Regions from separate parts of the Paraburkholderia sp. GAS206C genome, predicted to be linked through region 2. Evidence: riboswitches for the same ligand, from Rfam matches in the RefSeq annotation. Region 2 holds a riboswitch; the other holds the start of a gene.

Region 1 (7,618 bases), on a different contig from region 2:
GGCCGGGACGAAATCGCCAACGGACACCAGCTGGTTCACTTCGATGCACACCGTGCTGATGGACGCGGGGTGACCGTTGACGAAGGTAGGCGACGAGTAGTTCGAAGCGATGGCATAGCCTGCCTGAATCACGGAACCGGTGGCGTCGGCCGCTGTGATCAGCGTCCAGGCGCAGCCGTTCAGCCCGACGCATAACACGGCGGCGGTCGCCGCCCATACGCATGACCGCCGCCCAGTGGACCATGGCAGTCTGGCGGTCCGGCGAGGAAGCGGAAATAGCGGTGGGCGCGAGCCGTTCACGATGCGATACCTTGACGTGTCGGGTTGAAACGCGGGGGCGGCACGCTTAGCGTGCGACGCGCAGGCGCAACTCGTTGGACCCCTGCACGCTAGCCGTCACGTCGATGCGGCGCAGGCCGGCTGTCACGACGAAATGCTGGCGAGTCGGCGTGTTGAGGTCGTGCACGACGTTGGGAAAGCACGCGGCGATATCCGCGCCGAGTTCTTCGAGCGGGTCCGTGACCACGCCGTCGGCTTGCCAGTGCGCGCGCCAGTGGCAATCGTAGCTGTGACCGCTGGCGTGGCAGTCGCCGGCGCTGTCCACACCCGGCAGCTGTGCGGCGGGTTGGTCGTGGAGTTGCCGGAAGTCGGTGGCGGCGACGATGTGCGTCAGTGCCGGACAGACGTTGGCCGGCTCGGCGACCTGGGTCAACTGCGCGGCCTGAGCGCCGAGCGACAGCAACAGGGCTGCCGCACCGGCCGGGATGGCGGGACGGGCGAGCGGCGAACGGCTCATCCGCGTGAATCGTTGGGTCAGGTGACGAAGACGGCGATCGAATGACATGAGCGGGAAGTCCGATAACGGTGAGTGGCGTGCGGCACCGGAGGGGGACCGGCCCGCACGACTATCCTCGCCGCAGCACGGCACTTTCAAAGCACGGAACAACCTGAGCGCTTCGCAAATGCTTTCGAACTGTTCTCGCGTATTTCAGAATGTTGCAGGGCGCGCCGATGCCGCAGTCGGCATCGGTGATGGGCGTTAAGTGTTCAATCGCGACCCGGTCTAACGCGACGCGGTCAATCGCGACCCGGTCAATCGCGACCCGGTCAATCGCGACCCGGTCAAGTGACGCGTTGCCTAAGCGGCGACGGGTTCGCCCGCTCGCTCGACATCGAGCGTTTCTTCGTGGAACGCCGCGAGCGATTCGCGGTGCGCGACGCTGACGATGGCGGCCTTCGGCAGACGCTCCGTGAAGAGATGGTAGAGCCGCGCTTCGTTGGCCGCGTCGAGCGCGCTGGTTGCCTCGTCGAGGAACAGGTAGTCGGGCTTGTGCAGCAGCACGCGCGCTGCTGCGAGACGCTGCTGTTCGCCCGGCGACATGATGCGGGCCCAGTGTCCCGATTCGTCGAGGCGGCCCACATAGTCGTCGAGGTGGCAGGTACGCAGCGCTTCGCGGCATTCGTCGTCGGCGTAGGTCTCGGCGGAGGACGGATAGGTGAGCGCCGCTTTCAACGTGCCGATCGGCATGTAGCTCTGCTGGGGGATGAACATCATGCGCGCATTGACCGGTGCGTCGATCGAGCCGTCGCCGAACGGCCACAGTCCGGCAAGCGCACGCATCAAGGTGCTCTTGCCGGAACCCGACGGACCTCGCACGAGCCAGCGCGAACCGGGGTTAATCGTGATATTGCGGATCTGTGAGAGCGGGGTGCCGTTCGGCAAGGCCAGCGAGAGACCATCCGTGCTGAGCTTTTCTTCGTCGACGTAGTGCAGGTTGATGCCGCCATGTGCGGTAGCCGGCGAGATGGACTCTTTCAGATGCGACGCACGCATGACGCGCTTGAATTCCCGCAGACGATTCACCGTAGCGCGCCAATCGACGAGGCTGCCGTAACTGTTGATGAACCAGGAAAATGAATCGCTGACGGTGCCGAACGAGTTCTGGATCTGCATCAGCACGCCCATTGTGAACGCGCCGGTGAAGTACTTGGGCGAGGCGACAATGAGTGGAAAAATGTACGCGATGTTGCTGTAGAAACTGAGCACGAAACTCAGGCGCTTCGTGTACTTCATCACGCGCCACCAGTTGTCGCGAATGCGTTGAAAGAAGTTTTGCGCGGTGGCCTCTTCGGTTTGCTCGCCATCGTAAAACGCGATCTGCTCAGAATTCTCGCGCACCCGGATCAGTCCAAAGCGGAAATCTGCCTCAACCTTTTGCTGCTGGTAGGTGATCGAAACGAGCGGGTGGCCGAGCTTGTAGATCATGTACGAGCCGCCCAGCGCGTAGAGCGCGGCGACCCACACCATGTAGCCTGGAATGACGATCGGCATGCCACCCAGTGACACGGTCAATGCTCCAGCGAGGGACCAGAGGATGGTAACGAACGTAATGAGTGTGACGACCGTGGACAGCAGGTCGAGCGTCAGCGTGAGCGTGCTGGTCGCAAATGACTGCAAGTCGTCGCTGATCCGCTGGTCGGGGTTGTCAGCGAGGCGGTCGCGCTCAATCCGGTAGAAAGCGCCGTCGCCGAGCCACTCCTGGAGGTAGCGGGTCGTGAGCCATTGGCGCCACCGGAAGCCGAGCATCTGCCGCAAATAACGGCCGTAGACAAAGAGGACGATCAGCGCTGCCACAAGGCCGGCCCACACCAACATCAGGTGGGGAAAGTCCTTCACGCTCTTGTTTTGCAGCATATTGAAGAACTCGCCGCTCCAGGTATTGAACCTGACGCTGATCCACACGTTGACGAGGTTGATCACAATGATCGCAATCAGCAGCCCCCACGCGATCTTCCATTCCTCAGAGACCCAGTAGGGCTTGATCAGACTCCACGCGGAGACCTTGTCGTCCGGCTCGAGCGGGCTGGCAGGGGAAGTATTGGGTGTCATGACCATCCTGAAGAAATACTGGCTCATCTTGGACCGACCCGCTGCAAGCAAGCCAGGACCGGCTTGCCTATAGTGGATCGGAGCCACAGCGGAATTGCAAATAGCGGCCCGGGCCTCGAACCCGTCGTACGACCGCCCGATTCTGCCGCCGGCGGCTTAAGCGAAAATTAATCACCTGGGGCACTGGACCGCGGTCTCGCGCGACCGGCGTATGGTTGTCGCGTTTGACGCGAGAGCCCACGACAACGGCGCAGACTCCATCGCCGCATTGTGCCAGAGGCTCCGAGCGAGGCTACATGAATCGCCCAGGCCCGACGGTCTGCCCGCCCGTGATCGCAGCAGCTCCGCCGCCCCCGGTTTGCGGCCGCCGCGCCTTTTATGGTCTAATGACTCTCGACGAAACAGGGGTGCTTTGCGCGCGGGCCACACGCCGCAGCAAGGCTGAGAGAGACCCTTTGCACCCGATCCGGGTAATACCGGCGCGGGAAGTTTCCGGAAGTTGGCTTTTCTTCCATTCCCCGCCGGGCAGCGTCCGTCACTGGATGCGCTTTTTGCCCGGCCGGCCTCGCCCGCCGGTTTCGTCCTTGGGTACGTGCGCCTGTTGCCGTACGGAAAGGATACGATGACCGCTTATTCTTCAGTCTATTGCTTCGTTTGCCCCGTGACGCTCAAGGCCGCTCTGCGCGCGCCGGCAGGACGGCAATGAACGCGCTCGATCGCTCGCAACCGGATTTCGCCGTCATCGGCGGGGGACTGTGCGGCCGGCTGGTCGCGTGGCGCCTCGCCGGTGCGGGGCATCGCGTGGCGCTTTACGAGCGCGGCGATGCCGCCGGTTCGCAAGCCGCCGCGTGGGTGGCGGCCGCGATGCTCGCGCCGCTCGCCGAAGCGGCCAGCGCCGAATTGCTGATCACGCGCCTCGGCGCCGCGTCGCTCGATACCTGGCCGCAAGTACTGGCCGAACTGCCCGTACCGGTGTTCTTTCAACGCAATGGGACGCTCGTAGTCTGGCATCACGCCGATCGCACCGAAGCGCCGCTGTTCGAACGCCGGGTGCGCTCGAATGCGCCCGCCGATCTGCTGGATGGTGGCTTCGTCACGCTCTCGGGTGCGCAACTCGGCGCGACCGAGCCCGCGCTGGCTGGCCGTTTCGCGCAAGGCTGGCTGTTGCCGCATGAGGGACAACTCGATAATCGCCAGGTGTTGAGTGCGCTCGCCGCAGGGCTCGCCGAGCGGCGCGTCGAAACGCACTGGAACACACCCGTGGATGATCGCGCGTTACCGTCCGCACGCGTGACGATCGATTGCCGCGGCCTCGGTGCCAAGAATGTTTTGCCGACTTTGCGCGGCATTCGTGGCGAAGTCGCTCGTGTCCACGCGCCTGGAATCAAGCTCACGCGCCCGGTGCGTCTGCTGCATCCGCGCTATCCGCTGTATATCGCGCCGAAGCAGGACGATCTTTACGTGATCGGCGCAACCGAAGTGGAAGGCGAGGACATGTCGCCCGTCAGCGTGCGTTCCGCGCTGGAATTGCTGAGTGCAGCGTTCTCGGTCCACCCCGGCTTCGGCGAGGCGCGCATCCTCGAATTGAACTCGCAGTGCCGCCCGACCTTGCCGGACCACCGTCCGGCGCTGGTCTGGGATGGCGCGCAGACCTTGCGCGTGAACGGCCTGTACCGGCACGGCTATATGATCGTGCCCGAAGTCGCGGACGAAGCCGTCCGTTTCGCCGCCGCGCTGCTCGACGGACGCATCGGCGATGCCGACGCTTTCGACGACTGGCGGCGCGACGCGCGCTGGAGCGAACTGTTCCAGCTTGCCCGGCTCGATCCGCAGAACCGCTCGCAGGTGCCGGCATGAGCGTTGCGACCATTGCCACATGGGCTGCCCCGCCGGCCGCTTACGCTATCGATTGAACCGTATCTGAACACCATGGACATTCATATCAATCAGAAGCCGTTGTCGCTGCCCGAGGGGGCGACCGTCGCCGACGCGCTCGCCGCTTTCGGCGCGCGTCCGCCGTTCGCGGTTGCGCTGAACGGCGACTTTGTGGCCCGTACCCAGCACGCCGCGCGCGCGCTGCAAGCGGGTGACAAGCTCGACGTCGTGCAACCGGTCGCCGGCGGCTAAAAACGGTGATTACCCGCGACCACGTAGCCGAACAGCCAGGTCGCCGGGTATTGCCAGAGACAAGGATTTCCAGATGACTTCTCCCATTCCCGCCGACGCGCTCACGCTGTACGGCGAAACCTTCGCCAGCCGGGTGTTGCTCGGCACGTCACGCTATCCGTCGCTGCAGTCGCTGTCCGACTCGATCGATGCGGCGAAGCCTGGCATGATTACCGTCGCGCTGCGCCGGCAGATGAACGAAGGCGGTGCCGAAGCCGGCTTCTTCGATCTGCTCAAGCGCCACGGCGTGCCGCTATTGCCAAACACGGCCGGCTGCCAGAGCGTCGGCGAGGCGGTCACGACCGCCCACATGGCGCGTGAAGTCTTCGAAACCGACTGGATCAAGCTCGAACTGATCGGCGACGACTACACGTTGCAGCCCGATCCGGTCGGTCTGATCGAAGCGGCTGCGCGACTCGTCAAGGACGGTTTCAAGGTGCTGCCGTACTGCACGGAAGATCTGGTGATCGGACGGCGTCTGCTCGACGCCGGCTGCGAGGCGTTGATGCCGTGGGGCGCACCGATCGGCACCGGCAAGGGCGTGATCAATCCATACGGTCTGCGGGTGCTGCGTGACCGGTTGCCGGACGTGCCGCTGATCGTCGATGCGGGGCTTGGCGTACCGTCGCACGCCGCGCAGGTGATGGAGTGGGGCTTCGACGGCGTACTGCTGAATACGGCGGTGTCGCAGGCGACCCATCCCGAAGCGATGGCCCGCGCGTTCGCGCTCGGCGTCGAGGCGGGTCGCCAGGCCTACCTCGCCGGGCCGATGGCTGAACGCGAAACGGCCCATGCGAGCACGCCGGTGGTCGGTATGCCGTTCTGGCATCAGGATGGGAGTTCGACATGAGTCAGACCACGCCGCAAACGAACTCGCAGACGAACATGCAAACGAATCCGCTCGCCGGCCGCGACGTCTTCTGGCCGCCCGCCGACGAACTGAGCGAAGCCGCCGAACGCATCCGCGCGACGCTCGGCGATTGGCCGCCGACTCACGCGCCATGGCGGATTTGCCTTACCGCGCCTGACGACGCGAACGGCGGCGATCTGATCGTCATCGCCGACGCCCAGCAGCATGGCGAACAGGTGGCGCGCTGGCAGGTGCAGGGCGCGGGTGTGATCGAAGCCGCCGCGGGCCGGGCGACGCTGCATCTGGGTGGCGAGCGTTATCCGCTGGAAGGCCATCTCGCCGAAGACTGGATTCCCGCGCTGGCTGCGTTTCTGGATTGCGGTTTTGATCCGCACGACGCACTGGTGTTGGCGCTCGCCTGGCGCGACGGCGACGAAACCACCGCCGCCGACGCATGGCCGTGCGACCTGTCGCGCTTCCCGCGCGTCCTCGGATTGCCCGCAGCACCCGAGCAGCCGTTCGCACGCTGCCCGGATCGCCTCGGCCTCTATCCCGTGCTGCCAACCGCCGAGTGGGTCGAGCGGGTGGTCGGCTACGGTGTGAAGACGGTCCAGCTGCGCCGCAAAACTGCTGAGCCGGCCGAACTGGCGCAGGAAATCGCGCGCTGCGTCGCGGCGGGCCGCAAGCATGACGCTCAGGTGTTCATCAACGATCACTGGCAGGCCGCGCTCGAAGCCGGCGCGTACGGCGTCCATCTCGGTCAGGAAGACCTGCATCTTGCCGACCTCGGCAATCTCGCCGCCGCGGGCGTGCGCCTTGGCCTGTCGACGCACGGCTACTACGAGATGCTGATCGCGCTGCACTTCCGGCCGAGTTACATCGCACTCGGCGCGGTGTTCCCGACCACCACCAAAGTGATGCCGACCGCGCCGCAAGGCCTGAGGCGTCTCGCCCGCTACGTGCGCCTGCTCGATGGGGTGGTGCCGCTCGTCGCGATTGGCGGAATCGACCAGCAGGTGCTGCCGCAAGTACTGGCGACCGGCGTCGGCTGCGCCGCCGTGGTGCGGGCTGTCACGGAGGCTGCGGACCCTGCTGTTGCGGTTTCTGCAATGCTCCAAGGGTTTACGCCATAATCGCGTGGTCCCCTGTTTATCGGGGACCGGGCGCGTCACGGCAACTTTTGCACGATGGCCCTATAATTCGCCGTTCCGTGCAAAAGGATTGTCAGCCTCGTGCCTTCCACCTCCGAGACCCTTCTCGAGCTTCGTGACGTCGACTTCGGTTACGGCGACCGGCTCGTCCTGTCGAACCTGAACCTGCGCTTCCAGCGCGGTCAGGTCGTGGCGGTCATGGGCGGCTCGGGATGCGGCAAGACCACCGTGCTGCGGCTGATCGGCGGCCTCGTGCGCGCATTGCGCGGACAGATCCTGTTCCACGGCCAGGACGTCGGCGCGCAAACGCGCGACGGCCTGTACGCATTGCGCCGCAAGATGGGCATGCTGTTTCAGTTCGGCGCGCTGTTCACCGACATGTCCGTGTTCGAAAACGTCGCCTTCACGCTGCGTGAGCACACAGACCTGCCGGAAGAACTGATCCGTGACCTGGTGCTGATGAAGCTCAACGCCGTCGGCTTGCGCGGCGCGCGCGATCTGTCGCCGTCCGAGATCTCCGGCGGCATGGCGCGGCGCGTGGCGCTGGCCCGGGCTATCGCG
Region 2 (7,618 bases):
AAGTGCGCGACCTTGGCCGAGTCCTTCGGCAGCGTTTCGTCGTGGAATTCGCGCGCCTTGTCCGGATCAAGACCGAGGTTGAACTGGTCTTCCCAACGGAATTCGAAGCGCGCTTTCGACAGCGCGTTGTCACGCACCTGCGCGCCCGGGTGACCCTTCGCCAGATCCGCCGCATGGGCCGCAAGCTTGTACGTGATGATGCCGGTCTTGACGTCGTCCTTGTTCGGCAGACCCAGGTGTTCCTTCGGCGTGACGTAGCAGAGCATCGCCGTGCCGAACCAGCCGATCATCGCAGCACCGATGCCTGACGTGATGTGGTCGTAGCCAGGGGCGATGTCGGTGGTCAACGGTCCCAGCGTATAGAACGGCGCTTCGTCACACCATTCCAGTTGCAGGTCCATGTTCTCCTTGATCAGCTGCATCGGCACGTGGCCCGGGCCTTCGATCATCGTCTGCACGTCGTGCTTCCACGCGATCTGGGTGAGCTCGCCGAGCGTCTTCAGTTCGCCGAGTTGCGCTTCGTCGTTGGCGTCGTAGATCGAGCCGGGACGCAGGCCGTCGCCGAGCGAGAAGGCCACGTCATAGGCCTTCATGATTTCGCAGATGTCTTCGAAGTGTTCGTACAGGAAGCTTTCCTTGTGATGCGCGAGACACCACTTCGCCATGATCGAGCCGCCACGCGAGACGATACCCGTCATGCGCTTGGCCGTCAGCGGCACGTATTGAAGACGCACGCCGGCGTGGATCGTGAAGTAATCGACGCCTTGCTCCGCCTGCTCGATGAGCGTGTCGCGGAAGATTTCCCACGTCAGGTCTTCGGCCTTGCCGTTGACCTTTTCCAGCGCCTGGTAGATCGGCACCGTGCCGATCGGCACCGGCGAATTGCGGATGATCCACTCGCGCGTTTCGTGGATGTGCTTGCCGGTGGAGAGATCCATCACCGTGTCGCCGCCCCAGCGGATCGCCCACGTCATCTTGTCGACTTCTTCGCCGATCGACGAGGTCACCGCCGAGTTGCCGATGTTCGCGTTGACCTTCACGAGGAAGTTACGGCCGATGATCATCGGCTCGCTTTCGGGGTGATTGATGTTGTTCGGGATGATCGCGCGGCCGCGGGCCACTTCGTCGCGCACGAATTCCGGCGTGATTTCGGTGAGACCGTTCGGACCGAAGGCACTCGCGCCGAATGCCTGGCCCGGATGCTGACGGCCCATCATCGCCGCGAGCTTTTCGCCGTTCGGACCGCTCGTCTTGAGCGACTCAAGATACGCCGCGCGCTGCTGGTTTTCGCGGATCGCGATGTACTCCATTTCCGGCGTGATGATGCCTTTGCGCGCGTAGTGCATCTGCGAAACGTTGGCGCCGGCTTTGGCGCGGCGCGGCGTGCGATGCAGGCCCTGGAAGCGCAGATCGGCGGTGGCCGTATCGGCGGCGCGTTCGCGGCTGAAGTCGCTCGACAGACCGCTCAGCGCTTCGGTGTCGCCGCGTTCTTCGATCCAGCGTTGACGCAAAGCCGGCAGACCCGCGCGGATATCGATCGTGGCATCCGGATCGGAGTAGGGGCCCGACGTGTCGTAGACGAAGACCGGGGGATTCTTCTCGCCGCCGAAGCTGTCCGGTGTATCCGACTGGCTGATTTCGCGCATCGGCACGCGGATATCGTCGCGTGAGCCAGTGACGTAGATCTTGCGGGAATTCGGCAGCGGGGCGACAGCGGCCGCATCGACGTGAGCGTCGGCGGAAAGGAACTTCGGATTGGCGTTCATGCATTTCTCCATGCAAAGCTCTATGTGGGGCCGCTAAGCAGGAGACGAGATGGAAGTTGTCGGAATTCGCCAGAGGATGAGGCGGTGCTGCGCTACGAATTCCGTACGCTTCCCTGCGCTGGCATTATCCAGATCAGGTTCAAAGGGTATTTCTCACCCACGCAACACGGACCTCCAACCTCCGTGCGACGCAGGACCCCCGCGTTAGCAGCGCACACGATACACCGCCGGCGCAGTGCTTGGCAACCGGTCTCGAAATTGACGTGGCCCGAACGGTGACCGGCTTACAGCCTGTCGTGCTTATCTCTATTGGGCCGCGCGGGGTGATGCGCCGCAGCATGAAAGGTGGCGTTGCCCGATCTTTATCGTCAGCCACGCCATGTCCTCCAGTCCCGCAATAAAATTTCAGAGGCGCTGTCATAACGGGCGACGCTCGCCGACTAACGTGCAGATTTCCAGATGGAGCCTGCCATGAATCCCCTTATGCGTTCCCACGCGTATCCGCTTATGCCTGTACGCGTGCGTTCACTCACGCGCCGCTTTGCCGACTCGCCGATGGTGCGTGCCATCGCGCTGTTTGCCGCGCTAGCCACGAGCGGTGCCGCTCAGGCCGCCGATGCGATGTGCAAGGCGCACAGCCCGGCCCACCGTGTCGCGCTGGTCGAGTTGTACAGCAGCGAGGGTTGCAATAGCTGCCCGCCGGCGGATCACTGGCTGGGTCAGTGGAAGGACAGCGGTGCCGCTCGAGGCGTCGTGCCGCTTGCCTTGCATGTCGACTACTGGAACAGCCTTGGCTGGAACGACCGCTTCTCCCAGCATCGTTTCACTGAACGGCAGCAGACGCTGACCGATCTCGCCGGCGGCCACACGATTTACACGCCTGAAATCTTCGTGTCGGGGCGTGAGTTGCGTAGCTGGTCCCGGCCCGAGAGCTTCGATGAGCGTGTTCACGAGGTGACCGCCGAGCCGGCGCAGGCAGACGTTGCGCTTGAACTCGCGCCGCCTGCTCAGGGCACGAACGGTTTCGGCGTCGACGCGCGCTTCACGTCCAAAGCCACGGTCCACGATCCATTGAACGCGTACGTCGCCGTCTATGAAAACGCACTGACGTCGCAAGTGCGCGCCGGCGAAAACAGTGGCGCGACGCTGCATCACGAACGCGTCGTGCGGCAATGGATCGGTCCGGTGCCGCTTGCGGGCGGCAGCGCGCAGATTCGCCGTGAGATCGCGCTCGATGCCACCGATGCCGCCGACCGCCAGGCGCAGCCGGACAGGTTCGGCGTCGTGGCCTTCGTCGAAAACGCATCCACCGGCGAGGTGTTGCAGGTGACGGAACTGGCCGCCTGTCAGTGAGGCCGCCGGCGATCGATTGAGGTCGACGCCTTCGCCATGAGTAACCCTCGATCTGAACCTCGCACCTGATTTTCGGAGACTTGAAACCTCGCATGCTCTAGCCGTCGCGGCGTCTGTTCGGCAGGCAGTCGCTCGCACGGACGCCCAGCCGCTTTCCGGATACAGAATTTACGATTCTTTCATGGACGCCCAACCGCGTTCCTGCATAATGCTGCGGTGCGTGCCGCGGTTGTCCGCCGTTGCCGTCCCCAAGTACTTCTGCCCGTTCTACCACCATGTCTTTGAGCCTTGCCTGCCAGGCCGCATCCACGATGCGGCGCCCGCCATCTGGACCCAGCGTCCCCAGCGGGGGCACAACGCCTCGAACGACATGGGTGGATTGAACGCATGTCGCTGCAACTTCCTGGCCGTTTTCCTCTCCGTTTTGCCTTTCGCCTGCCTCAGTCTCATGCTGGCCGGATCGCGCTCGCGCTGAGCGTCGTCTACCTCGTGTGGGGCTCCACGTATCTGGCCGTGCACGTGGCGCTCGGATCATTCCCGCCGCTCCTTCTGTCCGGCCTGCGCAACCTGTTTGCGGGCATCGGCCTGTTCGTCTTCGCCGCGCGTCGCGACCCGGTCTGGCCAAACGCTGCTGAGATTCGCAACGCCGGGCTGGTCGGCACGATGCTGGTGGGTCTCTCGAGCGGGATGCTGGCGTTCGGCATGCGCACGGTCGGCACCGGCACTGCCGCGGTCATGGTCGCTACCGTGCCGCTGTTCGCTACCGTCATCGCCGCTGTGGCGGGACGCAAGATCGGGCGGGGCGAATGGTTTGCCGTGGGCCTCGGACTCGTGGGGATTGCGATCCTGAGCCAGGGCGGTGGAGCGTCGGGTTCGGCCGGCGGGAGTCTCGCAATTCTGTGTGGCGCGCTCTTCTGGGCAGGCGGCGCGCATCTGGCTGGACGGCTGAAACTGCCGTCGGACCTGTTTATGTCTACCGCGTTGCAGATCGGATTGGGTGGCGCGATGTCGACGATCGTCGCGTGGCTGTCCGGCGAGCGCATGGCCGAACTGCACATCCTGCCGCTGCTGGCGTTCTTCTACCTGATGCTGGTCGGCACCATGGCCGCGTATGTCGCGTACGGCTATCTGATCCGGCATACCAGTCCGATCATCGCCAGCAGTTGCATGTACGTGAATCCGGTGGTGGCGGTCGCGCTTGGCGCGCTGCTGCTCGGCGAACCGGTGACCGGCGCAACGGTGATTGCGACGGTGGTGATCCTGGCGAGTGTCGGTCTGTCGTTCTGGTTCGATTACCGGCGCCGCGGTCTGGCGTGAGAGGCAGAGGCGCGCAACGCGCCCCCGCGTTGCCTGACTATAAACGCGCCGCCAGCTCCGCCCCTTCGCGGATCGCCCGCTTGGCATCGAGTTCGCTCGCCAGCGCCGCGCCGCCGATCACGTGATACCGCGGGCCGTCCGCAGGCGGCGTGGCCGGCTGCAGATCGCGCAAGGATTCCTGCCCCGCGCAGATCACGATCGTCTCCACTTCGAGCCACTGCTCGGCGCCTTCGCGTGCGATCTTCAACCCACGTTCGCTGATCTCCAGATACGACACGCCGTCGAGCATCCGCACACCGTTGCGCATTAGCGTGGCCCGGTGCACCCAGCCCGAGGTCTTGCCGAGCCCCGCACCGAGCTTGCCGGCTTTGCGCTGCAACAGCCAGATGTCGCGTACCGGTTGCGCAGGCAGCGGCGCTTTCAGACCGCCGCGCTCACGCACGGCCAGATCGACGCCCCATTCTTCGAGCCACGCGTCGCGCGGCTGCGGCAGCGGCTCGCCGGGATGATGCAGCAGGAACTCGCTGACGTCGAAGCCAATCCCACCCGCGCCGATTACCGCGACGCTGCGGCCTACTGGTGCGCCGCGCAGCACCTCGACGTAGGTCAAGACGTTCGGCCCGTCGATGCCGGGAATCGCCGGGCGGCGCGGAGCAATGCCTGTGGCGAGGATCACGTCCTGGTAGCCGCCCGCGGCGAGCAGCGCGGCATCGACGCGAGTGGCGAGCCGCACGTCGACGCTATACCGCTGCAACTGGCTCTGAAAATAGCGGATCGTCTCGCTGAACTCTTCCTTGCCCGGCACACGCATCGCGAGATTGAACTGTCCGCCGATGGTTGTGCTCGCATCGAACAGCGTCACACGGTGGCCACGCGAGGCGGCCACCGTCGCTGCCGATAGCCCGGCCGGCCCGGCACCCACCACGGCAATCGTCCGCGGCGTCTCCTGACTGGCGATCGGCCGGTACACCAGTTCAGTTTCGCGTCCCGCGCGCGGATTGACGAGACAGGTGGCGCGCCGGTTCTGGAATGTGTGATCGAGGCAGGCCTGGTTGCACGCGATGCAGGTGTTGATCTCGTGCGTGCGCCCCTCGGCGGTCTTTATGACGAAGTCCGGGTCGGCGAGTAGCGGCCGCGCGAGCGACACCAGATCGCCCGCGCCCTGAGCGAGCAGATCTTCGGCGACGTCCGGTGTATTGATGCGGTTCGAGACGATCACCGGTACCTTGACTGCTGCCTTCAGGCGCGCGCTGAGCGGCGCAAAGGCCGCTCGCGGCACCGAGGTGACGATGGTCGGCACACGCGCCTCGTGCCAGCCGATACCGGTATTGAACATCGTGACGCCGGCCGCTTCCAGAGCCTGCGCGACCTGCACGGTCTCCTCCCACGTATTGCCGCCTTCGACGAGATCGATCAGCGACAACCGGTACACCACGATAAAGCGCTCGCCGCACGCGGCCCTGACTGCTTCGACGATCTCGCGCGCAAGCCGCATGCGGTTCTCGAGACTGCCGCCGTAACGGTCGGTACGCTGGTTGGTGCGCGGGCAGAGGAACTGGTTGAGCAGATATCCCTCGCTGCCCATGATCTCGACGCCGTCGTAACCGGCGCGCTGGGCGAGCCGCGCGCAGCGCGCGTAGTCGCGCACGGTCTTCGCCACGCCGGCCAGCGTCAGTGCGCGCGGCTTGAACTTCGAAATCGGCGACTTCAGCGCCGAAGCGGACACCACGAACGGTTGATACCCATAGCGTCCCGCATGCAGGATCTGGAGCGCGATCTTGCCGCCTTCGGCATGCACGGCCTCGGTCACGAGGCGGTGATTGCGCAGGTCGAACACCGAGTTTAGCGTGCCGCCGAACGGCAGCAGCCAGCCTTGCCGGTTCGGCGAGATGCCACCCGTGATGATCAGACCGGCGCCGCCTCTGGCGCGCTCGCGGAAATACGCGGCGAGTTTCGGGTAGTTCCAGAAGCGGTCTTCCATGCCCGTATGCATCGAACCCATGACGACCCGGTTGCGCAGAGTCGTGAAGCCGAGGTCGAGTTCGGCGAGCAAGAATCGGTAAGGCATGCAACGGACCTTGTAAAAGTGGGGTGCGCCCGAACAATACACCGCCGATCGGCCGAACCTTCCGAGGAAAAATTCTAATCCTGCGAACTCGTTGGCCACCAGGCCTGTACCGACGGTATCTGATCCAGTCTGGTGCATGCGGCACATCGATTGCTGAATGCGAGCGTCCATATCACGCGCGTCACACTGAACCGATGCGCAACAGGGATAAGAGAGAGCGTCGCTGAGACAGCTCATCGGGGCCGTTCGCCTGAAAACGAACGCGCCATCCGGCGGGTACGGCGTTCGTACAACTAATGGGTCGAGACCCGACATCGATATAGGTGCACATATGAAGCTAATCCGAACCATGGCGGCCATGATTGGCGTTGCGGCCGTCCTGACAGCTTGCGGTGGCAGCGGCAGCGACGCCGCGAAAACGTTGGGGATCACCGATCCGGAAATCCACTTCGAAAATGCCGTGCCCGGCAGTTCGCCCTATGACTTCCTCGTCAACGGCTCGGCGCCAGGTGGACAAACCAATGTCGCCTACCTGGGTGTGACGAACTTCACCAACATCGGCACGGGCGCGACCACGGTCGCATATGCCGCTACGGGCACCAAGACGGCGCTTGCCAGCGGCAGTTTCCCGGACGTGGCCAACGGACATGAATACACCGTGATCGCCTTGCCGGGCCTCACGAGCCCCGGTATCGGCCTGATCGATGATCCGTTCGACAAGGGCCTGCTGTCGAACGACGCGCGCGTGCGGGCGTTCAATGCCTCGGCGAACGCGACCAATCTCGACCTCTATATCGTGCCGGCAGGGACCAACATCAACACTGTCAGTCCGACGATGGCGGGTGTTTCGTTCAGCAATGCCGTACCGGCTAGCGGTCAGGACTCGCTGTATCTGTCGGGTGGCACCTATATCGCGATCGCCACGGTAGCAGGCAGCAAGACGGCGATTTTCCAGTCGGCGTCGTTTAGTCTTGCTAACAACGCGGACTGGCTGGTCACCACGGTGCCGATCGCCGGCACGTTGAGCCAGTTGCTGCCGGGCCAGATTCACTTGCTGGTTGCACAGGGCGGTAACACCGGCACGCCGGCGATTGAATTGGCCAACACGCTGACG

What was found. A riboswitch is a leader RNA that binds a small molecule or an ion and turns the genes downstream of it on or off. The one in region 2 is predicted to bind thiamine pyrophosphate.
Region 1: linked by a shared signal. The riboswitch ahead of P3T20_RS35470 (FAD-dependent oxidoreductase) and the one ahead of thiC (phosphomethylpyrimidine synthase ThiC) in region 2 are both predicted to bind thiamine pyrophosphate.

Annotation. Positions count from the first base shown of each region.
Region 1 is NZ_JBNDKR010000017.1:93,762-101,379, reverse strand. Features, by position in the region: gene P3T20_RS35485 (hypothetical protein) at 1-198, opposite strand, end outside; gene P3T20_RS35480 (hypothetical protein) at 347-844, opposite strand; gene P3T20_RS35475 (ABC transporter ATP-binding protein/permease) at 1,139-2,890, opposite strand; TPP riboswitch at 3,284-3,395, shown strand; gene P3T20_RS35470 (FAD-dependent oxidoreductase) at 3,593-4,747, shown strand; gene thiS (sulfur carrier protein ThiS) at 4,820-5,017, shown strand; gene P3T20_RS35460 (thiazole synthase) at 5,091-5,906, shown strand; gene thiE (thiamine phosphate synthase) at 5,903-7,039, shown strand; gene P3T20_RS35450 (ABC transporter ATP-binding protein) at 7,139-7,618, shown strand, end outside.
Region 2 is NZ_JBNDKR010000009.1:396,576-404,193, forward strand. Features, by position in the region: gene thiC (phosphomethylpyrimidine synthase ThiC) at 1-1,766, opposite strand, end outside; TPP riboswitch at 1,859-1,977, opposite strand; gene P3T20_RS26440 (DUF1223 domain-containing protein) at 2,274-3,119, shown strand; gene P3T20_RS26445 (EamA family transporter) at 3,507-4,436, shown strand; gene P3T20_RS26450 (FAD-dependent oxidoreductase) at 4,474-6,504, opposite strand; gene P3T20_RS26455 (DUF4397 domain-containing protein) at 6,836-7,618, shown strand, end outside.